3 regions of the Lacticaseibacillus sp. 22 genome follow, and region 3 is predicted to be linked to each of the others. Evidence: predicted binding sites of a transcription regulator. Region 3 holds the regulator's gene; each other region holds the start of a gene.
The links. Region 3 encodes NrdR, which represses ribonucleotide reductase genes. Its sites were predicted from a motif close to ACACNATATATNGTGT; they were not measured.

Region 1 (10,200 bases), on a different contig from region 3:
CCGATCCCAAGCCTTCCCTCGCCCGGATTGCCAACAACCTGCGTTCAGTCAACTACTATCTGCATTATCTGATGGACTTCAACCTGATTCAGGAAAAGACCCGCAGTTTGAACCATCAATCCGTTAACGTTTCGGAATTACTTAAAAACGAACTCTTTGATTACTATGACCAGCTTACTGCCAGCGGATTAAAAGTGACACCTGCCATCACCGATCAATTAATGCTTGAAACCGATGAAACCCTCATGCGCCGGATTATTCAGAATTTAATTGGCAACTGGCTTAAATATGCCAAAAGTCAGGCCAAGCTTTCTTTTGCCCGCCAAGATAGCCATCACTTGGTCATGACCTTCTCAAATGACACGGCACAACCGGTTTCGCATGTTGATCAATTAGTCGATCGCTTCTACACCACCGATGCGGCGCGCACCACGCAAAGTGTCGGTTTGGGTTTAAGCATCGTCCAATCGCTGACGACTACAATGGGCGGAAAAATGAAGCTTGAGGCCCATGACGACTCATTCACCGTTAAATTGATATTTCGGACTGATAAGCTGCCAGCACACTAAACCCCGCGATACTCCTTATCCGAGACCCACTTTAGGGCGGCTGAATACGAGGTTTTTTCGAGCTAAAACGCTTGCTTTTTGTAAGGAGATTGTTATTCTATTAACAGTCTATTAACTGGAGGGGCAAGACTTGAAAACACAACATAAATGGCTCGTTATGATCACGGCAGCACTCACAATTGTTCTAGCTGCATGCGGTCAGCAAGGCAAACAATCGAGTTCCAATTCGAGCAAACAACAGGTCTGGCACCGCATGGAATCAGATGTGCTGCAAACGCTTGATCCAAGTAAGGCATCGGAAGGCGTTTCCGGCCAGGCGATTATTGATACCATGAATGGCCTGTACAAGTATTACGGGCATAAACTACAGCCGGCAATGGCAACTAAGATTGTGAAGCCAACTAACAATGGGCTTACTTATACTTTTACGTTACGCGATGCTAAGTGGAGTGACGGCACTCCGGTCACGGCACAGGATTTCGTTTTCGCCTGGCAGCGGACGGTCAACCCGGCCACTAAGTCATCCCAGGCCAATATGTATTCCGGGATCAAGAACGCTGACGACATCCGCGCTGGTAAAAAACCGGCCGCGACCCTTGGCGTCAAAGCAATCAACAGCAAGACGCTGGAAGTCACGTTGGAACATCCGATTCCCTATTTCAACAGCCTGCTAAACAATGTCGCCTTCTTCCCGCAACCCGCTAAAAAAGTGCAGGAATGGGGCAACAAATACGGCACCAAGTCCGAATACACGCTTTCAAACGGTGCCTTTAAATCCAAAGGTTGGACCGGTACCGGCGACAAGTGGACCGAGGTCAAAAACAACCGTTATTGGAATCAAAAGAATGTTCACCTGACTCAAATCGATGTTCAAGTGGTCAAAGACACCAATACGGCACTCGACCTTTACCACACCGGCAAACTGGATGATGCCACGTTAACCGGCCAACTTGCCGCACAACAAAAAGGTAAGACCGGTTATGTCGCCACCAAACGCGCCCGCACGTATTTCCTGGAACTAAACGAAAACAAAGTACCCGCGTTTAAAAACACGAAGATTCGTCAAGCAATTTCAATGGCCATTAATCGCGATTCTTTTGTTAAAAATGTTCTTGCTGACGGCTCAATCGTTGCACGCGGCATCACCCCAGCCGACTTGAGCCAATTGCCTGACAGCTCAACCGATTTTGCCACTGCCGTTGGTAAGGGCACAAAAACAATCACCACATATAACAAGAAAAAGGCCCAAACGCTCTGGAATCAAGGGCTTAGGGAACTCGGCATTAAGAATGTTAATGTTGAGCTTCTCGGTGATGACGTTGATGCAGTCAAGGCAACCCAAGAGTATCTTCAAGGAACGCTTCAGGAAAATCTGCCTGGCCTGAAGATCAGCATTGCCAGCGTGCCGGCCAAGAATCGCCAACAGCGAGCATCGACGCGTGATTTTGACATGGTGCTAAGTACTTGGGGCGCAGATTACCCTGATCCGAATACGTATCTGGATCTGTTCACCAGCACCAGTGAGTACAACCACGGTCAATGGCAAAATAGCGATTACGACCAGCTCATGGCCAAGGCCAATGGTGCTGATGCCAACAATCCAACGGCGCGGTTTAAAGACATGACGCAAGCCGAACAACTACTGGTCAATCAAGCCGGCGCGATTCCGCTTTATCAACTCGTTGCCGCGCGGATGGTTAATCCAAAAATGCACGATCTAAAAACCAGCCCGGGTAACAGTTTCAACTTTGTCAATGCTTATTTGAAGTAAACGAAAGCCGTTTCCGCTCATCATCTGCGGAAACGGCTTTTTAGTGCGCTAATTTCAATAAACATTATCTGCATCAACCACAGGCGGCTCAATTGGCACCATTGTCCGATGATGACGACGATAGGTTGCAATTTCTTTGACGCCGTGCCGCTTTAACATGGCCAGTGCCTGTTTAAAGTTGGCTTCATAATGCGGACCTTCATGAGCATCACTGCCAATCGTAAACAAATGGCCGCCTGCCTGCTGATACCAGGCGATGGCTTGGTCATACAAAGGCGCATTGTGCCAGCGATACATCGACTTGGTGTTTAACTCCAATGCAAGATCATGCGCGACTGCAATGGCAAAGATCTGATCCAGCAGTGGCTTTCCCCATGCTTCCAACTGCTCCGGTGTGATATCAAAGAGCCGCAAGCCATAATCAAAATGAGCAAGAACATCCGCATCGTGAAACTGTTTGAGTCCAGCCAGCATCCGCGTAAAGTAATCTTCCAGTTGCTGTTTTGCCGGTAATCCAGCCAGCTGCGCATCTAGGTAATCATGCTGCCCATCATGATGAAAACTCAACAGCGTCAAATCAAAGTCGTGGTTGGCCAGATAATCGCGTAATCGTTCCTCTGCCGGCGCAAAGTAGCCTGCCTCTATCCCAAGTAACATTTCGTTTTGATAGTGACTAGCAAGAGCGGCTTGTGTTCGTTTCATCCCGGCGTAATCCGGCAGATCATCACGCCCGCCATCATCAGGATTATCAAATTCAAGATGCTCAGTGGTGACAACAGGTGCCTGAGTCTGCGCTAAATAATCCCGCAACTGGGCTTCAGAATCAAATGAATACAGTGTATGCATATGCTGATCATAAATCGTCACGAATGGTTTCCTCCTTCAATAGTTCACCACATCTAAGCCAAAACGCCATGGATGACGCCTACTCACATTTTGATTTAATCATAGCATAGACACGCGGTAATGATTGCAAAACCTTAAAACGCACCGATTCAGCTTTTCAATGTGTAATTTTGGTACCCTGTTTTTAAATCCTAGTGATGAGCGGCAAACAAAAAGGTTCTAAGTTAACGATCCTGCCAATCAGGATAGCTACTTGGAACCTTTTTTGGTGGCAACCATCAAAATTATGCAAACTTCGAAATTGGACCGGCTGCATGTTTGGCTTGTAACGCCTCAAAAGTCTGGGGTGATAGCTTGCCTAGATCAACTAGCTTAGACTCGATCTGATCAAGCACTGTCGCCCGATCTGCTGCAGAATGCATGAAATCATACCGATCACGGTCAATGGTAATCATGGATGAGCGCGTGTAACCTTTTGCCCAATCTTGATAGGCAGCATTGACACGTCGATAATATGCGACCAATTCCGGCTTTTGGCGAATGTCTTCCATATCCCGGCCGCGACTTTGAATTTCATCGAGTTCATGATCCGGATCGATTTTGAGATAAACGGCTAAATCCGGCAACCCGTTCCATGGACTGCCATTGACGTTACTTTGCATTTCCTGAGACAACGTGACATAGACGTTGTAATCAATGTCATCGATTTCGCCATGTTTATGCAATTGTGACGCCATCACAAAGTCTGATTCCAGTGACGAATCCATGATCGCATTCTCCTGCGTCACGGCTTTTTTCAATTGCTGATAACGGAAGGTCAAAAATGCAATCTGCAACATGGCCCCGGTTCGTTTACGACTGTCAGCGCCGGCACCATAGAACTTCTGCAGCATATTGGCAATCATCCCATTACCTTCAACATCTTCATAATACGCAGGTGCTTCCATATCCGCTGACAAAACTTTTGTCAAAGACGTTTTTCCTGCACCAATACTGCCCAGAATGTAGATCACAAATCTCGCTCCTCAATTAGCTTAATTAGGTTACAACAAATTAAAACATTACCACATCAATAGCAAAAGTGCTATTTAAAGTGTCTTTAAACCAAGTTGCTTACGCCCACGATTGAACCAAGGACTCACAGTGAACGCAAGGATATCATTGATGACATAAATGCTGGAGTTGATCGCCATTGCCAAGCTCGCATCGCCTTGCGCAAAGGTGACAGCCCACAAAATAAGCTGTGCAATCCCGCTGAACAACCACCAGAAATATTGATTGTTGTACCGCAAGAAGCAAACAATGCCGCCTGTTAACGAAATTGCAAATGCCATACCATCATAAACTGGGCGAGGATCATTCGTGAATTGACCGATTAAGTACGCACTGACTGCCCAAACCACCAAGGTGAAGCCAATGGACAACACCCATTTCTGCAAGTTGAAAGTCTTCAGATGGTTCTTGGTATCGTCATTCCAAGTCCGCACACTAATTAACACCGGCAGATCCAGGGTAACCACGTAAGCAATCTGTTCGAACATGGAAAGGTAATTGCGGGCGGTATAACCAACAAAAATAAAGCAGGCCGCACTCAGCAACCCAAGCCAGCCATTGACAGCCTTGGTCGCGTTAATTGCCAGCACACAAAGTACCCCTAAGGTTGTGCCGATAAAAGTAATGACGGTAACAGCAGTAATTTTTGCATCCACCAACGTCATCAGCTGACACCCAAAGGCAAACCAAAATAAATAATAATTCTGTTGCGGCCATCCTTTTAACTGATGCAGCAACCAACTAAAATAATTCCCAGACGTTTGCACAAAACAAGACTCCCTTAAGTTTCAGTTTTCGTTGTACGACAACGACCGTTTTTATTATGCCGCAAGAAAATCTGAAATGTAAGTCTTGAATATACAATATATTGGTGGTAATAGGGAAGGCCACCACAACATGTACTAATTTTGGAAACCCTTTTCATGGTGATTAAATCAGGATTGTTGTGAAAAACATAGCCCCAGCATCTGGTTGAACATTTCGAAGACAGACTAAATACCCGTCACCTGGCGTGAAGCACGATAAAGACGATCCAACAAAGCCTGATCATGAAGTTCTGGTCGCTGATTCCATGCCGATAAGCCGGGATACCCGCGCAGACCGTGCCATAATGCCGGGGCATAGATAACCCCGCCTTCTGCTTGAGGTGCAGTTGCGGCGTAGAGTGCGGGTAATGCTGCTTGCTGCGGGGATTGGCGCATCCAAGGCAGCACCCGAAAACTCAGTGCGGCCAGTCGCATGGGCCAGGCCGTTGCTTTCGATTGAATCACCTTAAGACTGGTTGCCGCCAGTCCCGGGCTGGACGCATTCACCATGACCGCGTGTCCGGCTGCTTTAAAAAGTTGGTTGAGTTTGACCGCCATCATAGCTTGAGCCAATTTGGACGTGATATAAAAATGCCATGGGCGATAGTTGCGCCCGTCAAACTGGTTAAACGTCAGCTGCGGGTTGCCCATTGCAATTGACGCAACATTAACCACCCGAGCTGACGGTGCCTTTTCTAGTAGCCCCGCCAGCCGCAACGTGAGCATAAATCCGGAAAAATAGTTCACCGCCCACGTCAATTCAACGCCGTCAGCCGTCACGATTCGCTTAGCCGGCATCATAACCCCGGCATTATTGATCAAAATATCTAAACGCGGCAGCACCTGCAAAAGGCGATTTGCCAGCCGGTTAACTGCCTGTTGCTCACTAAGATCCGCGGCCATGAAGGTAATGGCTTGCCGCTTCGTCTGCTGCTTTAACTTAACAACCGCCAGCTCGCCTTTGGATTTATTTTTACCTACAATCGTCACCGCCGCGCCATGTCGCAATAACGCGGCGCTCATGGCTAGGCCAACCCCGCTTGTTCCACCGGTCACCACGACAACCTTACCCGCAAGATTAGGCATATCACGCTCGCTCCAATGACGTTTAGGTTTTTGCATGTCATCATCCCCTCGGCCAAGCTACTTAGCTTTACGGCGTTTCAGCAACACCCGCAAATCACCTTGCGCATGCTGAAACTTAAGAAATTGCTGGCGGGTTTTTTCAACCAACCGGTAACGTTGCGGATTCTTTTTGTAAAAGTCCTGATGATAATTTTCTGCAGGCCAGAAAGTGGCAGCAGGTTCAATGGCCGTCACAATCGGCCGCACATAACGCCCGGAAGCCGCCACCTTAGCTTTAGCGGCTTCAGCAATTTGACGTTGGCTCGGTCCGGCAACGAAAATGACAGGACGATAATGACCACCGCGATCTTGAAATTGCCCCAATGCATCGGTTGGATCCGTTAATTGAAAATACAAGTCAACCAATTCCTGATAGTGAATCCGCCGCGTATCGAAAATAATCTCCACTGCTTCGACATGGCCAGTCTGGTCACTGATGACTTGCTCATATGTCGGATTGGGTACGTCCCCACCTGTGTAACCAGAAATGACTGATTGAATACCGGGCTGATCAACAAATGGCTCAACCATGCACCAGAAACAGCCACCAGCAAAAATGGCCCGCTCCTGATAAGCCAGATCATGCTGAAAATGTGCACTAATATCCGTTGTTTGCGCACCTTCAGAATCACCTGTCTGCGCCCGATAAAAATCGGCTACATCCGGCGTCAGGTTATCGCGAATCGCCAAGGGTCGCAAGCTTGCTTTTAGTTGATCCCAGCTCGCCCCGACAGAAGCGCCGCCTTCCACCTGCTGTTTGGCCCGCACTAACTGTTGGCGCTCAAACGCACGCGTGCCTGGCGCTAATAGTAAATTGGTCAACTTGGCAAGATAAGCTTCGACTGTCAGCTTCATCATCCACCGCCTCCACTTCAAAATTCACCTTAAGTATACGCGCGCACGGCTGATTTAGATAGTGCACAATCTTTTCGAAAATAACAGGGCACCTGCAAAAAATGACTTGATTCTCCGTTCACCAGCACTCACAGGCGCAAAAAAAACGCCTACTTGATGATGTGACTAAGCAGACGTTTCTTTTCAAGCATCGTGGGTCCAGACTTCCTTCAAACCCTGATCGCGAAAACTCGTATTATCCAGCCAGGCAACTTTAAACCGGCCATCTTGGTAGGTCACCTTGCTAACACTGGCATTGGTTAGTTCGGTTCGATTGGGCAAAACGCCTCCATGTGCACGTAACCATAACAAGCTAGCCGTGCCGTGACTCACGACGAGTATATTGGACTGACCGGCTGTTTCCGCCGCTGCAACAATCCGACGCAAGGCAAAATCATAGCGCGCAATAACTTGTTGACTGTCTTCCGCCTGATTCGTGGTATCGGCGGCATGAAACCCGTCCGCAATCGCTTCAATCGGCACTTTGCCACTGGTGACCAGCTGATGATAATCCGGAACCTGAAAAACTTTCTGGGAAACGTCTTCCAGTTCACGGCCTTCAAAAATGCCATCATTTTGTTCACGTAGACCGCTGTCAGTTTCAACTGGCAACTTTTTTTGCATCCCTAATAAGATCTGCTGGGCGGTTTCCTGCGCGCGAATGAGATCACTTGCCACTACACGCTCTACCTTCAAACCGTTCGTGCGCAAACCAACGCCTAAAGCAAACGCCTGTTTACGCCCGCGCGCATTCAAGTGTGAATTCGTCACGCCTTGAATTAAGCGGCGCACATTACCTGCTGTTTCACCATGTCGAATAATATATAAATTAATCACGATTGACCCTTTCCAAATGCCTTGTTGCCAGTAACGCCGTTTAAATAAAACTCATGCCGGGCAAAAATTTTTCGTGCCGTCATTGAATCACAATTACTTTTTGCCGAAGATTTGTTCTTTCAGCCGTAAGCCAGTTGGTGTCGTTGCTAGGCCGCCCTCACCGGTTTCCCGCAATGTTGCTGGCAACTGCATGCCGACGCGGTTAACCGCTTCAATCACCTCATCGGCCGGAATCACACTGATGCAACCGGCCAATGCCATATCAGCGGAAATCATGGCTTGACTTGCTCCCAGTGCATTTCGCTTCACACACGGAACCTCCACCAAGCCGGCAACTGGGTCACAAACCAACCCCAGCATGTTTTGCAACGTAATCGCAACGACGGTGGCTGCCTGTTCGGCACTGCCGCCATTAGCACAAACCAACGCCGCCGCAGCCATCGCACTGGCCGAGCCAACTTCTTCCTGGCACCCGCCTTCTGCTCCGGCAATCCCGGCATTATTTGCAATGACCAAGCCAAACGCGCCAGCGGTAAAAAGAAAATCAAGCTGCTGATCATGCGTCAGATGCAGGCGATCACGCATCGCCAACAAAACACCGGCCAGAACTCCTGCCGATCCCGCAGTCGGCGTCGCACAAATCAGTCCCATTTTAGCGTTCACTTCATTAACTGCCACTGCATTGCGAACAGCCTCCATGATCGGCTTACCGCTCATGAACCGGTCAGCGGCAATATAATGGTTCAGCTTTTTGGCCTCGCCGCCGGTTAACCCGGTGACACTTTTGACCCCGGCAATGCCTTCCTTAACCGAGCGTTCCATCACTTCCAGATTACGGCTCATTAAATGACGGATCTGTGCTTCAGTCCGCGTTGAGTTTTCGACTTCCGTATGCACCATGAGTTCGGCAACCGAGGAGAAGGCATGACTTTGTTCTACAAGTTCTTTAACGGTATAAAACATGATAAGCTCCTTTATTAGCCAGTTCGTAACCAGTTGTTAGCGCGTCATCACTCAAAGTAAGTGACATTGCGCATATGCGGTAATAATTTCAATTTGGCCAAAATATCATCATGATAATCATCCGTTTCAATGATCATAATTGCCTGTTCCCCTTTAGCAGTGCGGGTCACCGTCATTGTCCCGATATTAATGCCGGGATCGGAGAAAATCTTGGTGACCTGCGCAATCATCCCCGGCACATCGTCATGAATGGTGATATAAGTCGGCTGACCCATGCTCAACGATATCTTAAACCCATTGATTTCCGTGATCTGAATATTCCCGCCACCAATGGAAACCCCAGTGACCGCTAACCGGTGATCACCGGCTTGCAAAACAATATGTGCCGTGTTAGGATGATCAACCTTATCGCTTTTCGGCACAAAACTCACTTTAATGCCTTGGTCATAGGCCAGCTTCAGCGATTCCGGCAACCGCGGATCATCAGGTGCCATCCCCAACAGCCCTGCTACTAGCGCCACATCGGTACCATGACCGCGATAGGTTTTGGCAAATGATTCATAAAGGTAAATCGTAATCGTCTCCGGGGTTTCGCCAAAAATGTCGCGCACTACTTTACCAATCCGCGCTGCCCCGGCTGTATGTGAGCTACTTGGCCCCACCATAACCGGTCCAATAATATCAAAGACGCTGTGAAAACGTACATCTGGCATAGTTTTCTCCTTTAGATGACCGAAGTCGAAGTTTTCAATCGTTCAAGCCGACAACCCGTTCCTTAATCAGTGTGATTTTACCACCCTGATGTTTTCACTGCTAAGTTTTTATCAGCTTTTTTTGAAATCACATCAAGAATCGAAATCATGACAAGTAGTTATGCTTACCGGACAGCGGCAGTATTTTGAACTAACCGCGCAAATACCGGCGCTAAGGTTCGCACCCGCTGTTGTATGTCCAACCATAGCTTATCAGGCGTTTGCAAAAGCGGGTCGCTTGCCAAATAAACCCAGCCAACCAGAAATTCCGCACTTTTTACGGTCTCAAATCGTTCAATCGTCTGTGCCAATGACGCAGCGGTTAACGGCACGGTTGCCTTAGCTGTATGCTCACTAGCCAGTAACCAACTGTCAGGTAATGTCGAAATAACACCAGTGATACCTGAAAAATCGTTCAGTACAGGTTTACTTTCGCGCAAACAGGACAGCCACAAAAACAGGCGATCATCCCAAAAACCTAACGCCAGATGTGGCAACATTTTATAGCCGCGGCGACTCGTGGAGAAGGCTACCCAGGTGTTTGGCGGCGGGTTCTTATGCCGACGCCGATGTTGGGCAATATG
Region 2 (10,200 bases), on a different contig from region 3:
CCGATGGCAACCATTGCCAATATTATGCTGGCTAATAATATGTCTGATATTGAGGAAGATCAGCGCAATCATCGCCACACGCTGCCGATGTATTTGGGTCAATGGTGGTCGCCACGGGTTTACGCATTGTTAGCTTATGCCGGCTTCTTAGCGGTGATCTTGGGCGTCATTTTTGGCGCGCTACCGATATGGACATTGGTGGTGGAGTTAGCCTGGCCGTTGGTGATTCGCAATGTGCATCGGTTCATTCGTGATCCCAGCAAACAGCGAACGTTTCATACCGCGGTGATCAACCTGGTTTTGGAAAACGGTTTGCTGGTTTTGGGTTTGGGAATGGGGGTGGTGCTATGACCCAGTCTTATCATCGGCTGACGTGGCCGCTATTTTTAGAATTTATTCGGTTACCGGCTAAGGCTGCCAGTATGTTGCCGCTGGTGTTGGGAATCAGTTACGCTGCTTGGGCATTTCATCAGTTTTCTTGGATCAATAGTCTCATATACGCTGCGGCTCAATTGGCTATTGCCTTATTTGTGACAGGATTCAACAATGTTCAGGATTATTTTAAGGCCAAAGATCGCAGTTATCAGCAGTCGCAAAATATTATCGGCCGCGAGCATTTGTCACCTTGGGGCATGTTGGCACTTACCATCTTTATTTTGCTCATCAGCGTGGTTTTAGGCATCATTCTTGTCATGCGTACCAACCTGAGCTTGTTAGTGATTGGCGTGGTCGGCGTCGGCGTGGCCATTTTATATACATTCGGGCCGGTTCCTCTATCACGATTGCCGCTGGGAGAGGTGTTGGCCGGGTTTGTGGAAGGTTATGGGACTTTCGTGATCGCGGTGTTTATCAATATGACACCACCGGGACCCCTTGACTTAACGCTTGACCGCCGCACGTTTACATTTGCACTTAATCTAGGCTGGCTGTTACAACTGTTGATCGCTGTTTTACCGGTGATCATTTTGAATGCTGCTGTCATGTTTGCCGATAACATTGCTGATATGGAGCAGGATATCAAAAATCAGCGCTTTACATTGCCATATTACCTTGGCCGAACCCGAGCTTTACGTTGGTACCGGTTGATACCCTTCTGTACCTTTGTTGCGTTACTGCTAGGTGTTTTGACCCGCAGTTTGCCATGGTGGAGTTTACTCGTTATGTTGACTTGGCCGGTGGTGAAAAAAAACACGCGTCGGTACACTGAAGCACCAAGCAAAGACAAAACTTTTATTTTTACGATTCAATCTTTAATGATCGTTGGCGGTGCTTTGCTGTTGACCTTGTGGCTTGGTATTTTCTTCTGATGGTGTGGGTCCAAAATATCAGACTCGATCATGGTAGTTGGTAGCAGTGCGATGGGTCCACCTTGTTAGAATATTAAGATAGAAAGCAAGAGCTGGCGGAGCGGTGGCGGGCTCAGTCGTGCCCACCACTCTAGCTGCGCGGTCGCCAGCCCTCGCCACCGCGGAGCCAGCTCGGAGTAACGGAAATCACTTAATTAGAGTAGAACCGAGAAAAAGTTGACACTTACCGGCGCGAACCTCTGCTTGCTATCTGTTTGTAATCTTGGTAAGATATTGGACGTGACTGGAGGGAACAAGATGTCAGTAAAGAAAGTTGCTTTAGCTTGTTCGGTTTGTGGGCAACGGAATTATTTTGTTCCCGAAAACCCAAAACGAACAGAACGGTTAACGTTAAAAAAGTTTTGTAAACATTGTGGCCGCGTGACGGTCCATCAAGAAACCAAGTAATAATGGAAGGAGCGCAATGATGAAATTTATCAAAAGTGTTTTCGCGGAAATGAAAGCTGTCACTTGGCCAACTGCCCAGCAGACGCGGCGTGATACGTTTACCGTCATCATGACTTCCATTATTTTTGCGATCTATTTTGCGGGTGTGGACTGGGTTATCAATGCAGTCTTCCAAGCCTTCTTATATTAAGACCTGACAAACTGCTTTATTTTTGCTATACTATGAGCAGCGCAAAACCGCCTTCGATGACGGTTTTTTATTTTGACTCAAAACACTAAAAGGAGAACATTATGGCTGAAACAGTTACATCAGCAGAGAAACGTTGGTATGTCTTGCACACTTATTCTGGTTATGAAAATAAGGTGAAGACAAACCTTGAACAACGGACCAGCAGTATGAATATGGATGATTATATTTTCCGGGTAGTTGTTCCGGAAGAAGAAGAACACGAGCAAAAGAACGGCAAAGAGAAGATCGAAATGAAGAAGACCTTCCCGGGGTACGTGTTAGTCGAAATGGTCATGACGGATCAATCATGGTTCGTAGTGCGGAACACGCCTGGCGTTACCGGTTTCGTGGGTTCCCATGGTGCAGGTTCAAAGCCGGCGCCATTGTTGCCTGAAGAAGTTGCAAGTGTCTTGCATTCAATGGGCATGAGCACACGGCATCAGGATGTTGAGTTTGATGTGGGCGAACCCGTTACGATTATCGATGGGGCCTTTACCGGGATGCATGGTAAAGTAACCGCTGTTGATAAAGACAAGATGAAGCTCAAAGTCGTGACCGAAATGTTTGACCGCGAAGTCACTGCTGAACTGGATTTTGATCAAGTCGACAAACTGTAGGCAAGGCTCATGAGCAGCTGGTTTTGGCTCGTGATTGCAGTTGGCACTGTTGTGATTGCGGGCGGTTTAGCAGACTTTATATTACTGGGTCGTCCCGGATATGCGCCGGTGCCATTAGTCATGGATGCAACGCCGACTTTGTTCATCCCCGGCCATTTAGGTACGCGGTATTCATTCGGCCATATGTTGTGGCGTATGCAGCGTCGTTATGGCTTGAGTAAAGATGTTGTCGCGATTGTTGCCCCTGATGGCAGGGTGCGTTTGCGTGGTCGGTTGAACTTGAATCATCATGCTGCGGTGCAAGTGCTATTCACCGATAAAACCGTACGCCCAGCTGCGCAATTACGCGGATTAAATCACGTGATTACGGCTTTACAGGCGCAACAAGCTTTCAGTCAGCTTAATCTGATTGGACACTCAATGGGCGGTGTGACGGCAGTGTTGTATTTATTAAGCAAACCAGCTGTGCCAGTCGCCAACCTAGTCACTATTGCTGCGCCTATGAATGACTTAGAAGTTGCTCAGCGCTCACCGATTCTAAACTGGTCATTGACGCGCCAGGGACCGGAACACACAGCCCCTATTTATCAGCAATTTCAGCGAACCATTGACAATCTTCCTGCTGATCTGCGATGGCTAAATATTGCCGGAGACTTGATGCTTGGAGGTCGCCATGACGGTGAGGTTGCGATTAACAGCAGCTTTGCGGTGCGTTATCTGGTGAAGGATCGGATCAAGGACTATACGGAGGTCGTCATTCGCGGACCACGGGCAGCCCACAGTTTGCTCCATGAGAATCGCCTCGTTGATCATGATATTGTTGAATATTTATGGCAGCAGCAACGCGATTTTTAGCTATTGTCAGAAGATATCGGTTGCGCGATAAGCAACGGCACATTATTTTTGGCATTGCTTAGGAACCTTGACCATGATGGCCAAGGTTCCTTATGTTTTACCCGCAAGTTGCTGTCACCGGAAATAAGGCATTGGCGACAATAGAGTTGCCGCAATGCTTGCTAGGAGGAAAATATGGCCCAAGTCTATCTTGCCGCTCCTTTTTTTGACCCCGCTCAGACAAAGCGGTTGAATCAGGTATTAGCGGCCTTAAATGAAAATGAGTCCGTTAGCGGTATTTTTTCACCACGCGATGATACTAACAAAGCAGGTTTGACGGAAAATTCACCAGCTTGGCAGCGACAGGTTTTTGGTGAAGATATTCGCGGCTTGCACCAAGCAACGGTGATGGTCGCGATTTTGGATTATATTGGCGAAGACCCTGATCCGGGAACCGCCTTTGAAATCGGCTATGCGTATGCGCACCACATGCCAATTGTGGCGCTACAACTGACGGACATGAAAATGAACCTGATGCTCGCCGGCTCCATTACTTGTTTTGTAACAGATATTGCCGAGCTGAAAACACTGGATTTAGATCATGTGCTCGTTCGTCCTTATGTGGGACCGGTGTTTTAGTGAGCGTGAACAGGGCTGCTTAGAAACCGGAGTGTAAGTGGCCTTGGTTGTGATGGTCGGGCTTTGACCATTGCGACCAAGATCCTTACACGCAGGTTTCTGCATCGGAGCGCGTTATGGTGATAACTGATAACTTGCTAGCGTGATGTGACGCTGGCTTTTTTAATGTCATCCTGAATTTTTTAAAAGCCCGCCATTCTCTGTTTGACCGGTCATCGCCAGCATTAACGAATTGTTATTGATTAATCTATATCTTGATATTAGATTCGTTTGGCTATACCATATCTTGTATACGGGAGGGACGGATATGCAAGTTATGATGAAACCGATCACCTTGGCGCCTGAATTCATTGCCGAGGTTAAGAAAGAAATTAAGCCGCACTGGGGGGAGCTTGGCTGGGTAACCTACAAGCGGACCTATGCGCGGTGGCTGCCGAATGAAGAGCGAACCGAAAATTGGGATGAAACCGTCAAGCGCGTTGTTGAAGGCAATATTAACCTTGATCCGCGTTTACATACTGCGGATCCGGATCCTAAAGTAGTAACGGCCTTGCAAAAAGAGGCGCGCAATCTTTTCAAACTTATTTATGGGTTGGCAGGCACGCCATCTGGCCGTAACCTTTGGATTTCCGGAACGGATTATCAAAAGCGTAATGGCGATGCATTGAATAATTGCTGGTTTATTGCGATTCGTCCCCAACCATATGGCGATTCACACATTGTACCAGCCGATTTTTCTGCTGATCAGCCTGCTGTTTCGATGCCATATTCCTTCATGTTTGATGAATTGATGAAAGGCGGCGGTGTTGGTTTTTCCGTCACCAAAGACAATATCGCCAAGTTGCCACCAGTAGCCAGTGCGGTTGATTTGACGATTGTCATTGATCGGCGCAGCGCCAGTTATGAAGCTTCACTTAAGATGGGCGCGGTTGATCGACAAGCATGGGAACAAGCCCATGCAACCGAACGCAACGATCGGTATGTTTTGCCGGATACGCGCGAAGGCTGGGTTTTGGCCAATGCCAAGGTGATTGATCACCATTTTGCCGCAACTAATCCTAGTGGCCAAACGAAATTGGTATTAGACATTACCAATATTCGACCAAAAGGCGCGCGCATTCATGGCTTTGGCGGTACGGCTTCAGGGCCCATGCCGTTAGTTGAAATGTTGCAGGATATCAATAACGTGCTTAATGCGCGAGTTGGTAAGCATTTGACGGCGGTTGATGCAACCGATATTGGTAATCTGATTGGTAAAACCGTTGTCGCAGGTAATGTTCGCCGTTCTGCCGAAATGTCGTTAGGTTCAGCTGATGATGATGCGTTTATCACCATGAAGCAGGATCAAAAGCAACTGTATCATCATCGTTGGGCATCGAATAACAGTGTTGCGATTGATACCCAGTTTGAAGCCTATGCACCGATTGCGACGGCGATTGCCAAAAATGGCGAACCAGGCATTGTCAATCTCGACTTGTCCCGGCGCTATGGACGCATTGTCGATGGCGAAAATGCCGCCAATGATCCGGATGTCGAAGGGACAAATCCTTGCGGCGAAATTTCTTTGGCCAACGGTGAGCCCTGCAATTTATTTGAAGTATTCCCGGTTGTGGCCGTGCAGCAAGGTTGGAAGCTAAAACAGGCCTTCACGTTAGCTGCGCGTTATGCTAAACGGGTCACCTTTAGCAACTACGACTGGCAGGTTTCACGCGATATTATCAAGAAGAACCGGCGAATCGGCATTTCGATGTCCGGGATTCAAGACTGGTTCCTGGATGATTTCGGTCATCGAGTTGTTTCCGGATTTGAACCGGTTGTTGATCCGCATACGGGTAAAATGGTTGAGAAACCGGTTTATGATCCGGAAATTAAACAAGCGGTTGATGGGCTTTATCGTACGGTGGTCAACGCGGATAAAGCTTATTCTGAAGCCTTGGGATGCGAACCGTCGCGCAAGCACACAACCGTTAAACCATCCGGAACTGTGGCTAAATTGGCGGGTGTTTCCGAAGGCATGCATTTCCATTATGCCGGTTATTTGATTCAACGGATTCGGTTCCAGGCCAATGATCCGCTATTGCCGGCACTGAAGGCATGCGGCTATCACATTGAACCGGATGTTTACACTAAAAATACGATGGTCGTTGAATTTCCGATTCGTGCAGCGCATGCGGATGATCCGGCATTTGCTTCGGCAGGCACGGTTTCGATTGCCGAACAAATTGCCACCCAAGCGTTCTTGCAAACGTACTGGTCTGATAATGCGGTGAGTTGCACCGTGACCTTCCAGCCTGAAGAAGCTGACCAGATTGCTGACTTATTATCACAATATCGGCATGTCATCAAGTCCACGTCAATGCTGCCATACGTTGGCGCAGGCTTTAAACAAGCACCAAAAGAGCCAATTGACGTCCAGACTTACAAGCAGAAATGCCAACAGATTCACGGTTCGGTTGCAGCGGTTTTTGCGGCTCAAAATGCCGATCATGATCAAAAAGATCTCGAATTAGTGGATCAAACCGATTGTGCTGGCGGTGCTTGCCCGATTAAATAAACGATACGGAGGATGTAGGTTCATGTTAAAGAAAGTTTTACGGTCACTGGTTGTCTTCTTCACTGCGATGTTGGTTCTTACCGGGTGCAGCAGCAGTGCTAGCAGTACGGCCAAAAGCAGCAGCAAACCCAATCAGATTGTGGTCACGTATCAACTGAAGGAAAACGGTAAGGCATTTGCGAATAAGAAAATTACGCAACCTAAAAAATCTGTTGTTATGACCGGTTTGAAGAAGGGCTGGAAAGTCAAGGCTTCCAAGGGCTTCATCACCGAGATCGCTGGCAAGAAGCAAAATGTTGCCAAGAAAACATACTGGCTGTACACCATCAATGGCAAGATGGCTAAAAAAGGTGCCTCGCAGCAACCGGTTAAGAACCATGATAAAGTTGTGTTTGACTTGAGTGTGACTAAATGAAGTTGCCAGTAGCAGCCAAAAAGCCATCGCCTGTCCGGGCGGTGGCTTTGCTTGGTTTATTAACCGCCTTGTGTACGGTTTTGCGCATTATTAAAGTACCGATTCCTAATGTTCAGCCCGTCACGGATATTTTGATGGTGACAACGCTGCTACTGGGAATTCGGTGGGGCATTGCTTTGACCATGAGTACCTTGGTGGTTTCAAATCTGATTTTAGGATTTGGCTTGTGGACGTTGCCACAGATTGTTGCTTATGCGATGTGCCTAGTCGTGGTTCAAGTTATCGTAACGTTGATACCACTGATTCGGCGCACACTTTGGCTTCAGATTGGGATAGCCGGTCTGCTTGGCTACTTATACGGGTTCATCGTTAGTTTAGGAATGGCGGTCATTGGTAGTTTGAATGGTCTTGGCTTTTGGGCTTATTATTTAAGTGGTTTATTGTTTGATACTTATCACGCCATTGGAAATCTCGTGTTTTATCCGATAGTGGTGCTGGTTTTGCAACAGGGATTGAAACGCTTTTCTCATCAGGGTTGAAGACAGGAGGCAGTCATGAAGCTATACACAAAAGTCGGGGATCACGGTGCGACCAAACAGATTAACGGTAAGAAGGTGCCAAAATACGATCCGCAGATTGTGGCACTAGGCGAACTTGATGAACTCGATTCGTGGCTCGGCTATGTTGCTGCTCAAGCGCAGGCAATGCCAGGATTTAACTGGCTTACGGAGGCATTGGAAACACGGCAGCGGGAATTATATGAGCTGCTGGCGGATATTGCGGTTCCGCGGCACCAAACGATCACAGAAGCACATGTGAAAGCACTAGAAGATGCGATTGATCAAATGATGGCCGCCGTTCCCCATATCACAGCGTTTGTTTTGCCAGGCGGACATCCGCTAGCAGCCGCGTTACAATACGGCAGAACAGTGGCCCGGCGCGCAGAACGGTCATTGGATCAATTAGCTACTAAAGATGACACTTTGAGCGCCGTCACATTGCAATATAGCAACCGGCTATCTGACTATCTTTTTGCGTTGGCACGCTATGTCAACTTCAAAGCAGGCGTTGCTGAGGTGAAAAGTAAGTAAACAAGGTTAGCGTGATCGTTAGTTTGAAAAGACCGGCAAGTAAAAAGCCTTGATCCGAAAAATTGGACCAAGGCTTTTTGCATACTGTGATAGTGGAACGTATTTTTAACTAAAAGCTATCCTGTCGCTTGCGAAGATTGGCTTGCGGCTGGCGACCTTATTCCGCTACTGGCAACATTTTCAAAAGATGGTGTTGTTCAAACCAATAGCCGATCCGTAGAAGTTGATCTTCACGACCCTTGGCGGCGGTAAATTGGATCCCTAGTGGCAGGCCTTCATCTGAAATAGCGGTCGGCAAGCTGATGGCTGGGGCGCCGGTTAAGTTCGCTTGTTGCGTGAATGGTGAATAGGTGAGACTGGGTTCGAATAAATCCCAGATCAGCGTTTGTTGTTCGCTTGGGTCAAGCTCGGCTGCGTGGTGCATTTTTTCAATGATCGCTGGTGATTGTAACGCGGCATCAATGCGCGGGGCGGTTTTGGCGGTGGTCGGGGTTAACAGCAAGTCGTAAGTTTCATGAAATCGACTGTAAGCTTCAGCGGCCCGATCCCAGATGCCTAATGACCGGCTGTAATCAGCGGCGGTGGTGTGCAACCCTGCTTGGTAAATGGCCCAAGTGATTAACTCGATATCGTTAGGCGTAACCGTCCGACCGGTTTGATCGGTGTAGGCTTGGAACATGGCAGCCGTTTCGCCACCATTCATCAGATAATAAGCCTGCATGAGCGCAACACCGTCTACATCCGGAGCGGCTTCGGTCACCGTATGCCCTGCAGCGCGCAACGCATCGACAGCTTTTTCGACGGCAGTTATGGCGGTGCTGCTGACCGGTGTGCCCACGGGAGATTGCGTTGTGTAAGCGATTCTTAACGGTCGCGTGTCGTTGACTTGATCAAGCCGCAGTGGTGGGGCAATAAACGGTGCGGCTAATTGAGTAGTGGCTAAACCGCGTAAGAGCGCTTCGGTATCTGCCATCGTCCGGGTCAAGGCAAAATTAATGGAGGCGCCTTGCCAGCCGCGCCATTCATCGGGACCGGTGGGAACACGGCCGCGCGTTGGTTTTAACCCGATCAGTCCAGAAAATGAAGCGGGGATGCGGATAGAGCCGCCACCGTCAGAACCGGCTGCGAGCGGGCTAATTCCTGCGGCAACCAACGCTGCAGCACCGCCGGAAGAGCCACCCGGTGAGTAGGCCAGATTCCAAGGATTTCGCGCCGGTCCGTAAAGTGCAGCATCGGTAATGTTTTTAAATCCGAATTCCGGCACATTACTTTGACCGACAATGATGAAACCCAGTCTTTGCAAGGCCTGAACAAAGTTATTCGTACGGGTTGCCTTGGCATTTTTAAAAAGGCGACTGCCGCCCGTTTCTGGAGCGCAGGCGAGGCTTTGACCGAGTCCCTTCAAAAACAAAGGGACCCCGAAAAAAGGCTGACCAGTATCCGTGAGTGCCGCGGCTTCATGCTTTGCCGCATCAAACCTCGTCCACGTTACCGCATTCAGTTGCAGATTGCGCGTGGTTAATTTTTTTGCAGTCATGTCAATCAAGTCACCACTCGTCACGGTACCTGCACGAACAGCCGCGGCTTGAGCTAATGCTGAAGAAATCATGTTTAGCCTCCAAAAAGATAGTGAGCGCGAGCCGGCGCGGTTAGAAGTCGGAGTGTAAGTGGCCTTGGGCGTGATGGCCGGGCTTTGGCCATTGCGACCAAGGTCCTTACACGCAGACTTCTGCGCCGGGGAGCGCGTTATAGAAAGTGAGCGTGAACCAGCCCGGTTAGAAACCGGAGTGTAAGCGGCCTCGGGCGTGATGGCCCGGGCTTGGCCGTCGCGTTCGAGGTCCTTACACGCAGGTTTCTGGGCTGGTGAGCGCGTTATGGTCGAAGCGCGAGCCGGCGCGGTTAGACCTCATGCCAACAAGCGCCTTTTGTTTCCCTGACAGCAGTTATTTTTAGTTACCTTTGACAACCATCTTACCGTCAAGTTAAGCTTTGAGTAAAGCTAATTGTTTTAGACCGTTATATTTTTTCGGCTAAGGCATGAAAACGAGGGAGTGAGGAAACAATGGC
Region 3 (10,200 bases):
TACTCTTGTTTGAACTGAACAGCGTCGGCATTTTCTCCTGCATGCGATATTGCAGAATAATGCCCAGTACGTCATCCCGAACCCATGGACTGATGCTTTCGGCGCCAATATCATCAAGCATTAAAATCGGTGCCCGCTTCACGCTATCAATCTTTTTCAACACGCTGTTATTGCCGATTGCGTTCTTCATTTCAACGACAAACGTCGGCACATGAATTAATGTGGTTGCGATACCGCCTTTGCTTGCTAAATCGTTGGCAATCGCACCTAACAAGTATGTCTTGCCAACCCCAAACGGCCCACTTAAATATAATCCCTGATGAAACGCCTTAGGATCGGCAACAACCGCTAAAACAAACCGGTTTGCGGCCAAAAGTGCATCAAGTCGGTCATCGGTTGGATCATAACTGTCCAAGCTTGCATCGCGAATATCTTTAGGCATGTTCACCGAGGTCACCAATGAGGCTTGCTTGGCTTCTTCGTCTGCCGCTACTTTCGCATCAGTCGGTTCATACGCCACGTCAATCAAACCGTTTGCCACGACAAGCTTGGGTTGATAGCCAGGCGCCAATGGTAATTCGCCTCGGGCAATCTTGTTACGCTCACTGACAAATTCATAAATCTTGGCAGTTCCGCGGTCAATGGCATCATTGGCTAAATCCGCTTCATGCTGCTTCAGGAAAGTCTGGACTTCCGGATCCTGCAACGCTTCTTTGACCATCTTAAAATACCGCTCCCGCCACTGTCGGGAATCCATCAACATGGCCAGACGCTTGCGCATATCTTCCATTAGTTCTTACCTCCTTTATCACCAAGCTGCCGAAGTTTCTCCAATTGGGCAGCCAAGGTTTGCCGATCAGCTTCACTGACCTTCCTTTTCTTTGGCTGATAACCTTCTTTGGCCCAATCCGGTAGTTTTTCTTGCCGCGTGCCTTTTGTTTGAGTTTGACGACGTTTTTGGCCAGTCGCCTTTTGATGCTCAAACGCATGGATCTGGTTTAAGGCAGCTTCCGGGCTGGTTACATTGGCTTTTAACCAGCTGTTGGCAATCGCATCCAACAACGCCTGATTAATACTGTCGTTGGTTCTGAGAATATAATCAATCAGAATATTAATCGTCGGTGCGTCAAAAACATTGCGCTCACTCAATTGCTGAATGGCGCGCAGTTCGTTGTTAGCCGGATACATGCGCGCGTTTTTAGCCTGTTTCGCCGCAGTTAAAAACTGCCGCGGTGGCATACTTTTGGCCCGCTTAAGCAATGCCTCATCAGCACTTGCTACTTTTGGCGTCTGGGTTGGAGTTTGCGGTTTGGCATGTGGCTGCTGGCGCGTATAGCTTTGTTCGGCTAGCCGGCGCAGTTGATTCAAATCGATTTTTCCCGTCATAACATCGGTCGCGCGACTGATCAAGCGGGCAAAATCAGGCGGTTGCAAGCCGTAAAATGCCGCTACTTGATAAAGTGCCGCTTGATGTTTAGTCAGTTGTCCGGTTTGCAGATTGCTATTGGCCAACAACGATTTTAATAAGTCCCAATCGTAGCCATCCCCGCTTCCCAACCGTGGACGATTTGCCGGCTTTTGGGTCACGGCTTCTTTAGCGGCCACAACAGCCGGTGGTTCCTGGCTGAGGTCATGGTCAAAGCGAAACACATCCAAGAAGCTGGCGGTAATCTCTTGCCATTCCGGACGCCGCACCGGTTTCAAGCTAAACTTGGCTACCAATTCATCGTAGCGATTCTCGCCCACTTTGTCATACAGCAGGAGTCCTAACAGGTCATCTTTGAAAAAGGCATCGGGACTCACCGGTGGGTAAAGTTCATACGCATAATAACGGCCCAATGAGTCAACTTGCGAATAAGTGCGTAATAACCCCACTGCTTCCAATTTCACGCGCGCAACAAACAGCTGCTCAATGTCAATATCCAAAAGATCCAACAGCCAAAGTTGCGGCCGCCGATCCGTGACCAAGGCGCGGTCTTTGACTTCTTGCCATAAGCTCAGGTAAAGCGCCATCGGAACCGGGCCAACTAAGGGTTGATAAAGCGAAACTGCCACTTTTTCGTCAAAGTCGCTAAAATAACCTGCTTTGGTCAACACAAACCCGGCTTGCGGAATAAACGTATCAGGGCGCTGCATGACATTCACCTCTTTTCAGACAACGGACCTGAGACAATCGCCTCAGGTCCGTTTTGTTGATTACTTCAATCACATTTACTTCTTAGTCTTTTCCTTCTTCATCATATCCTGAAGCTCTTGCATGAAGACGGACATATCCTTAAATTGGCGGTAAACACTGGCAAAGCGAATATAAGCGACATCATCGACATCCGCTAATTTCGACATGACATATTCGCCAATAGCCTGACTGGAAACTTCATTTTCACCAATCGCGCGCAGTTGATTTTCAACCGAATCCACGATCCCTTGCATTTGTTCCATGGTCACCGGCCGTTTTTCAGCAGCCCGGATGAGCCCTTTAAGAATCTTCTCGCGGTTAAATTCTTCCCGCGTGCCATTCTTTTTGATGACCAATAACGGGGTCTGTTCAACGCGTTCAAAAGTTGTAAAACGAAACCCGCAGTTCTCGCACTCACGCCGACGCCGGATTGCCCGACCGCCGTCTGTGGGACGCGAATCGACAACCCGCGAACTATTATGATGGCAATGGGGACATTGCACGACTCCACCTTCTTAATCAAAGTTTGATAGCTTATTATAGCACGTGCAAGCCGCTTATGATAGTTGCTCAAGCCGGTGAATCAAGGCTTTTGCCTGGTCAATCGTCGCGGCTTGTGTCCCGTTGTTATCGATCACAAAATCAGCCATTGCCGCTTTTTTGGCTAATGGTATTTGGGAAGCGATGCGTTCTTGGGCCGCTTCTTTGGTCAAGCCATCGCGCGTCATCAACCGCGCCAACTGCACCTCGGGATCAACCGTCACCACCGCAACGCCATCAAACGCATCGGCATAGTCAGCTTCATACAAAAGCGGGATATCCCCGACAACGATGGCGGCACCGCCTGCTTTGGCTTGAGCAAGCGCTTGATTAATCGCTGCACGCAAATACGGGCGATTAATTTGGTTCAATGCTTCCATACGTCCCGGCTGCGAAAACACAATGTCGCCCAGTTTGGCGCGATCAAGGGTCCCGTCCTTGCGTAAGACCCCCGGCCCAAACGCTTGGACAATTCGCGCAAGCACCGGTTGACCCGGTTCAACAATGCGCCGGGCAATCACATCGGCATCCACCACCGGAAACCCAGCCGCTTTAAATGTCCGACTTACCGTTGATTTGCCTGACGCGATGCCGCCTGTCAGCCCTAACAAAAAGGTCATGCCAGTTGCCCCCCTCGATGTAGCGGCTGGCAATGCGGGCAATAATGCGTGCCGCGTTGACCGACTTTAATTTTGACAATTGTGGTGCCGCAACGATCACAAGGCGTCCCTTCACGATCATAGACATGCAAAGCATCCTGAAACGAACCGCGATTGCCTTCTGCATCAACGTAAGTATGGGCACTGGTACCGCCAGCGGCAATGGCGTCGTCCAATTCCTTGATAATCGCATCATGTAACGTGTGAATCTCCGCCTTGGTTAAGGTATTAGCTGGCTGCAGGGGATTGAGCTTGCTGAGCCATAAAACCTCATCCGCGTAAATATTACCGATTCCGGCCACAACAGTTTGATCCAGCAAAACCGATTTAATGGCTTTATGATGCCGCTTTAGCTTTTGGGCAAAGTCACTTTCGCTAAAAGTAGCAGCAGTCGGCTCCGGCCCTAGCTTGGCCAGTGCTGGCACCAATTGCTCCTGACCAGTGTGAATTAGCCGCATTCGGCCAAACTTACGCAGATCGCGGTAACGCAACTGGCTGCCATCCTGAAAGGTAAACGTCACATGATCATGCTTATCCAGCGGCGTTTTGGCATCCGAAACAACGTAATAGCGGCCTTCCATGCGCAAATGACTGACAATCGTCATGCCGTTGTTAAGCCGAATCAGTAAATACTTACCGCGGCGATCAATCGTGTTGACAGCAGCGCCCACAACCTGTTTTTGAAAGGTTGCCAGACCATTAATTAGGATTTTCTCCCAGTTTGTGCTAATCGCGGTGATTTTTTTATTTTTGACTAACGGTAACAAGGAACGGCGAACCGTTTCAACTTCAGGTAATTCAGGCATGAGTTCTCCTTATTTCGCATCAAACCAGGTCGGTCCATAATGACTTTCGACTTTCAAAGGTACCGCCAGTGAAACAGCCGAGTCCATAATCTTAGGCACTAATTGGCCAAGTTGCGCCATTTCAGCAGTCGGAGCTTCAAAAATCAATTCATCGTGTACCTGCAGCAACATTTTCGCCTGCAGATGGGCCTCATCCAACGCCTTTTGCATGCGAATCATCGCGACTTTAATGATATCTGCGGCACTCCCTTGGATCGGCGTATTCATCGCCGTTCGTTCCGCAAACTTGCGCAAGTTGAAATTGCGGGAGTGAATCTGGGGCAGATAACGACGGCGGTGGAAGAGCGTTTCAACATAGCCGTCTTCACGCGCTTTCTTGACCATATTTTCCATGTAATCGTGGACTTTCGGGTATTGTTCAAAATAACCGTCGATAAACGCCTTGGCCTGTTTCCGCGAAATCCCGATATTTTGTGCTAGGCCATAGTCACTGATGCCGTATACAATCCCAAAGTTCGTGGCCTTGGCTTGCCGGCGCATATCCGGCGTGACCTCATCAGGTGAATCGAGGCCAAAAATTTTCATGGCGGTATTTGCGTGAATGTCAACGCCGTGTTTAAAGGCTTGCTGCATATTCTCATCACCCGAAATATGCGATAACACGCGTAATTCGATTTGCGAATAATCCGAGCTAAAAATCTGCCAATCTGGATGAGAAGGGACAAAGGCTTTCCGGATAATCTTACCTTCATCCCGTGCTGGAATATTTTGCATATTCGGATCAACGGAACTCAGGCGCCCGGTTTGCGTCAGTGTCTGTAAATAACGGGTGTGAATTTTATGATCCGGCATTTGTGCTTTCAACAAACCCACCACATAAGTCGAGTTTAGTTTGGCCCAGCCGCGATAATCCAGAATATCCTGAACAATTGGACTAGCCGATTTCAATTCGTTTAAAACATCGACACTGGTGGAATAACCGGTTTTGGTCTTTTTAATCACTGGTAAATTAAGTTTTTCGAATAACACTTCGCCTAATTGCTTTGGAGAATTCAGATTAAATTTAACGCCGGCTTCACCATAAATTTTTTCTTCCAACACCTTAATGCTTTGCGAAAATTCGGTTCCCATGTCCTTTAAGGTTTGAGCATTTAACGTAATACCTTGAATTTCCATTTCTGCCAAAACCCGCGCCAGTGGCATTTCCATGTCCGTGAAAAGATCCGTCTGTTCCTGTTTAGCCAAGTCTTCGGTTAAATCAGGACGCAAGGCGAATAAGGCCTGAGACTTACGAGCGAATTGTTCAAACAGCAGTTTATCTTCAGGCACTTGACGCTTAGCACCTTTACCATATACATCTTCATCGCGAGGCAAGTCATGATAATCATGGTCTTCTGCAATTTTACCCAGATCATTGCTATTTTCATCTGGATTAATCAGATACGAGGCCAACAAAACATCGAAGGCAATGTCCGGCAACTTCAGGCCAAGACGATGAGCAGCCACAATATTGCGCTTGCCATCAAACACCGTTAAGTCGCGGTTTGAATCACCAAGCCACTTAGCAACTTCCGGAATCGTCAACAATGACACATCCGTGCTGACGTAAGTTTCTTCTTTAGTCCCAATGAAAAAGCCCACTTGTTCAGCGGTATGATAATTATCCGCTAACATTTCAATCTCAAAGGTTAACGGTTCGGTTGTTTTCGTGAGCGCCAAAATTGATTGGTCATCCAAAACGGAATAGTGTACAGGCTGTGACGGTTTTGCAACATCCCCGCCAATTTTCTTCAACAGGGAATTCATATTCATCTTAGTATAGAAATCGCGTAACTTCGCCAAATCGGGACCGTTATACTTTACGTCTGCAAGATCGATGGTCACAGGTGCATCGCGGTCAATTGTGGCTAACTGCTTGCTCAGGTACGCTTTGTCTTTGTCATTGATGAGACTTTCCTTCATTTTGGAAGTCTTCATCGCATCAATGTTGGCGTAAAGGTTTTCGATACTGCCATATTGCTTTAGCAGTTTTAAAGCCGTTTTTTCGCCAACCTTGGTGACCCCTGGATAATTATCTGACGTATCACCCATTAACCCCTTTAGATCAATAATCTGAGTGGGGGTAATGCCAAGCTTTTCTTTAACGTGTTCCGGCGTGTACGCCTCAAGTTCATTAACGCCTTTGACCGTGACCTGCACCGTTGTTTGATCCGTCGTTAATTGCGTTAAATCACGATCACCAGTCACGATTGTTGTCTGCCACCCTGCATCATCAGCTCGCTTAGCCATCGTTCCGATAATGTCATCAGCTTCATAATCCTTGAGTTCATAATGCTGAATGCCCATATCGTCGAGTAATTCCTTGATATACGGCAGCTGCTCTAACAACTCGCTTGGCGTCTTCGCCCGACCGCTTTTATAATCCGCGTATTTAGCTGTTCTAAAAGTCGTCTTGCCAGCATCAAACGCAACCAAGGCAGCATCTGGTTTAACCGACTTTAAAACAATCTCGAGCATATTGTTAAATGCGTAGATGGCATTGGTGTGCAGCCCATCTTGATTGGTGAAACGATCGAGTTGATTGTACAGGGCAAAAAAGGCACGGAATGCGATTGAGTTGCCGTCAATCAACAATAATTTAGTTTGACTCGTCATATATGAGCTTCCTTTTCTTCTCAAACCACCGCTATCGATGACATGAGTTAATTGTCATCATTATTGTACCAAATTCTTTGCCTTTGTGACGGCACGTTCCTAGTTAAGGGGGATCATCTCATAGCCGTTGCGGTTTGATAGGTTGCAGTGGGTGGTGGCCGTCCATTGATACACGTTTCTTCGTGCAAAAGCTTACGTGTAAGGACATTGAACGCAATGGCAAAGACCGGGCCATCATGCTTAAGGCCGCTTACACTCTGAGTCCTTGACACTCACTTTCTATAACGCGCTCCCCGGCGCAGAAGTCTGCGTGTAAGGACCTTAAGCGCAATGGCCAAGACCGGGCCATCACGCTTAAGGCCGCTTACACTCCGACTTCTAACCGCGCCGGCTCGCGCTCACATAAAAAAAGCCGGTTTCTGACCGACTTTTGCTTTTATTAATTGTTGTTGTCGCCAACGCCTAGGATCTGCAAGATGGCGGTGAATAGGTTTAAGAAATCAAGATAAAGCATAAGCGCCCCGACAACGGCTAGTGAGCTGGTGGAAATAGCTGCTTGTCCATCGCTGCCAGCCGTCAAGTATAAGTTCTTCAGGCGCTGAGTGTCCCAAGCGGTCAACACGATGAAGATGATCAAGATCGCATAAGAAATCAACATCTGCATGCCGCTTGAACCCATAAACATGTTAACCAACATCATGATGATGACGCCAAACAATGCAGACATCGCGATATTTCCCGCCTTACTCAGGTCACGCTTGCCAAAATGGCCAACCATGGACATGACGAAAAAGACTACCGCCGTTGTTGCCAATGCAACTGCAAGGTTAGATGTCTTTGCAACCATCGCAACGGAAGCAAAAGTGAAACCAAAACTTGCGGACATCAGATAAAACATTAAAGTTGCATAACCCGGACTTGCCTGGGCCCGCCGTCCAGTCACAAAGAAGGACAGGATCAGCGGCAATGCTGTCATAATCCAAAAGATAATTGGATGAGCACCCACAAAGTTGATGTAATCATTCTTAAGGGTAACTCCTAGTAAATAACTTACGAGCGCCGTCACAACCAGCCCGCTCCCCATCAAGGTGTAGATGCGGGAGAAGAACTGCGTCAAGCCGGCCTCGTTTACAACACGGCGTTCTTGCATATTGCGTTCATTCCTTTCAACTATCTATAACTATTATAACCAGATCAAAACATTTTGTCAGTCAGGCCAAAGACCGATTTGCATCTTGGTGAGTCAAACCGTCAAGCCCTGATACTGACTTTATCATGCTAGTGCTAACATTAACAGCCCGACATGCGCTTGTCCACTGGCTTGTATAGATCGTCATTGCTTTATTGCATATGTGTGAATGCGATCTTTCGGAGGACAAGCAAGGGAAAATACTAGATTTATTTATAATTAATTACTATTAATTTACTAAAGTTCACATCCGCTCGTAAAATCATTGACCGGCATACGTTTATCTGTTAATTTTTAATCATCGAAAGTCTCTCTCTTAAAATAAAGGATGTGAATAAATAATGCTCATGTTTTTTTATGGCACCCTAGCTATCATACTGATTACGATGCTCTTATTTAGAAAGAATCCAGCGATTAATCGAATCTCAAGTGCTATCATCTCGTCATCAAAAGTGGGAGCGCTATGTCGAACTTGCTTTTTAATCGTGAATTTCATTTTCTTTTATCTGTTTGTGACCCGCGACTTGTTGACTTTATTTACAATCGCGATGGTCGCCATCATGTATCTTGCCGTTGACTGGAGTCGTGGTCTACAAAGGAGTTGAACGCATTTCGGTTAATAAAGTACGCCTTGAATGCCACAATGAGTCGTTTTTTTTCATGCAAAATCGAGATGCGAAAAAAGCTAACCCGCGATGGATTAGCTTTTTTGTTTAACCGCAGATCTGGTCATAAAGCCCATTTCTTCTCAGAGATAACTGAATTGCCATCACACTGGCAACACAGAACAGATGTCTTGAAAGCCTTCAAATTAAGCACCGCGATGATGCCGCGCATAACGTTTGAACGCAATTACATTAATGGTGAGGAGTACGACTAACCCTGCTAAAATCATTAAGCGCCAGTCAATCGCATTCGCTTGGGCAGGTGCTTTTTTAACAGCGGCAGCATTCAGGTCATCGGCCTCTTTTTGCGCGACCATAAATGTTTTCTTGAAGTGCCATGTTCTACCGCCTGCCTTTGCGACCCCCTCAAAACGATATTTTCCCGGTTTTAACGGTTCATCATTGAGATCGACCTTAAAATTAAAGTTTGAGTTCGGTGCCATCTTGAGTTCGTGCTTGCGCGTTTGATACAGTGTTTTGCTTCCGTCTGCCTCAAAGATCTTCCCTTCTACAGTCAGGTCTTTGAGCATCGCCGGTTCAAAGTTTTGAATATTGGCTTGAATGGCGTTGTGACCATGATCACTGACCGCCTTCACTTCCTGCACCCTCAAGTTCGGTGGCACGACTTGATCAGATTCGGTTAAAACAACACCGAGTGCGTAGACATAACGATTAGCAACTGCGCCACTCGTTGTCGCTTTTTCATCTGGTTTAGCCATAAATTGCAGGCCACCAAGAACCGTCCCGGCAAATGCCTGCGCGGGCAACTTTAATTGCAAAGGTACTGTTTGTTGGCTTAAAGCCGGGATCGTCACTTCCGTTGGGGCCTTTAATAACGTTTTGAGATTGACCTTTAATGACGCATCCGTTCGACCCACCTGTTCGCCGTATTCGACCACCCCATTATCGTTTGTGAAGGCGGGGTTCACCTTGATGAGCACGGTCACGGGATCAGCTTGACGATTTTGAATGACAACGTTTAACGTCTGCGCTTGATTCGGACTCACCCGTAAATCAAAGTAGCTCGCACTTGTACCCCGCTGATTTTCCGGCAACTCAGCTTTGACCGTAAACCCTTCGCCTGCCGCTTGTGCAGATTGCTGCCACATGCCGGAAAAGAGTACCATGACCCACCCCAAGAGACCAACGATCCATATACTTTTTTTCATCTTTTGTGTGGCACCATCGACGCAAACGTGCAACGGCGCCTCCTTTCTTAGTGTTTTAGTTTTCGAGATTGATGCAGATAATATGCCAGTAAGAGACCCAGCCAGAAAAAGACGCCTGCTAAGACAGTTATCAGATATGAAGCTTCTTGTAGCGCTGGCAGTTTTGCAGGCTTAGTGGCTTTCTTTTTGCTTATATCGGCCATTGCCGGCTTCTGGCGAGAGGTAGGCAGCCGATCATCGCCTGGCGAATCCGGCGTTACAACCTTCACAATTTTGGGATCGCTCATCGGCTCAACCAGAATGCGAACATGAGCCACGGAAGTCTTTTCGTCAGCATGGGT

Region 1: a site for NrdR is predicted at 5,098-5,113, ahead of pnuC (nicotinamide riboside transporter PnuC). Genes of this name have one in related genera too.
Region 2: a site for NrdR is predicted at 4,350-4,365, ahead of nrdJ (ribonucleoside-triphosphate reductase, adenosylcobalamin-dependent). Genes of this name have one in related genera too.

The regions. Positions count from the first base shown of each region.
Region 1 covers NZ_JBVAYD010000019.1:24,017-34,216, forward strand. The annotation lists gene ACWP87_RS09455 (sensor histidine kinase) at 1-569, shown strand, start outside; gene ACWP87_RS09460 (peptide ABC transporter substrate-binding protein) at 700-2,340, shown strand; gene ACWP87_RS09465 (PHP domain-containing protein) at 2,395-3,207, opposite strand; gene ACWP87_RS09470 (deoxynucleoside kinase) at 3,471-4,199, opposite strand; gene pnuC (nicotinamide riboside transporter PnuC) at 4,275-5,006, opposite strand; gene ACWP87_RS09480 (SDR family NAD(P)-dependent oxidoreductase) at 5,232-6,167, opposite strand; gene msrA (peptide-methionine (S)-S-oxide reductase MsrA) at 6,189-7,028, opposite strand; gene ACWP87_RS09490 (histidine phosphatase family protein) at 7,209-7,901, opposite strand; gene sdaAA (L-serine ammonia-lyase, iron-sulfur-dependent, subunit alpha) at 7,995-8,864, opposite strand; gene sdaAB (L-serine ammonia-lyase, iron-sulfur-dependent subunit beta) at 8,912-9,577, opposite strand; gene ACWP87_RS09505 (DUF1054 family protein) at 9,742-10,200, opposite strand, start outside.
Region 2 covers NZ_JBVAYD010000003.1:13,328-23,527, reverse strand. The annotation lists gene menA (1,4-dihydroxy-2-naphthoate polyprenyltransferase) at 1-351, shown strand, start outside; gene ACWP87_RS02400 (UbiA family prenyltransferase) at 348-1,307, shown strand; gene rpmG (50S ribosomal protein L33) at 1,605-1,754, shown strand; gene secE (preprotein translocase subunit SecE) at 1,774-1,944, shown strand; gene nusG (transcription termination/antitermination protein NusG) at 2,046-2,600, shown strand; gene ACWP87_RS02380 (alpha/beta fold hydrolase) at 2,610-3,455, shown strand; gene ACWP87_RS02375 (nucleoside 2-deoxyribosyltransferase) at 3,630-4,073, shown strand; gene nrdJ (ribonucleoside-triphosphate reductase, adenosylcobalamin-dependent) at 4,381-6,627, shown strand; gene ACWP87_RS02365 (DUF4430 domain-containing protein) at 6,650-7,042, shown strand; gene ACWP87_RS02360 (ECF transporter S component) at 7,039-7,581, shown strand; gene ACWP87_RS02355 (cob(I)yrinic acid a,c-diamide adenosyltransferase) at 7,597-8,133, shown strand; gene ACWP87_RS02350 (amidase) at 8,291-9,742, opposite strand.
Region 3 covers NZ_JBVAYD010000012.1:8,060-18,259, forward strand. The annotation lists gene dnaI (primosomal protein DnaI) at 1-790, opposite strand, end outside; gene ACWP87_RS07295 (replication initiation and membrane attachment family protein) at 790-2,136, opposite strand; gene nrdR (transcriptional regulator NrdR) at 2,212-2,679, opposite strand; gene coaE (dephospho-CoA kinase) at 2,734-3,336, opposite strand; gene mutM (DNA-formamidopyrimidine glycosylase) at 3,333-4,181, opposite strand; gene polA (DNA polymerase I) at 4,191-6,836, opposite strand; gene ACWP87_RS07320 (Bax inhibitor-1/YccA family protein) at 7,276-7,986, opposite strand; gene ACWP87_RS07325 (DUF916 and DUF3324 domain-containing protein) at 8,837-9,892, opposite strand; gene ACWP87_RS07330 (hypothetical protein) at 9,907-10,200, opposite strand, start outside.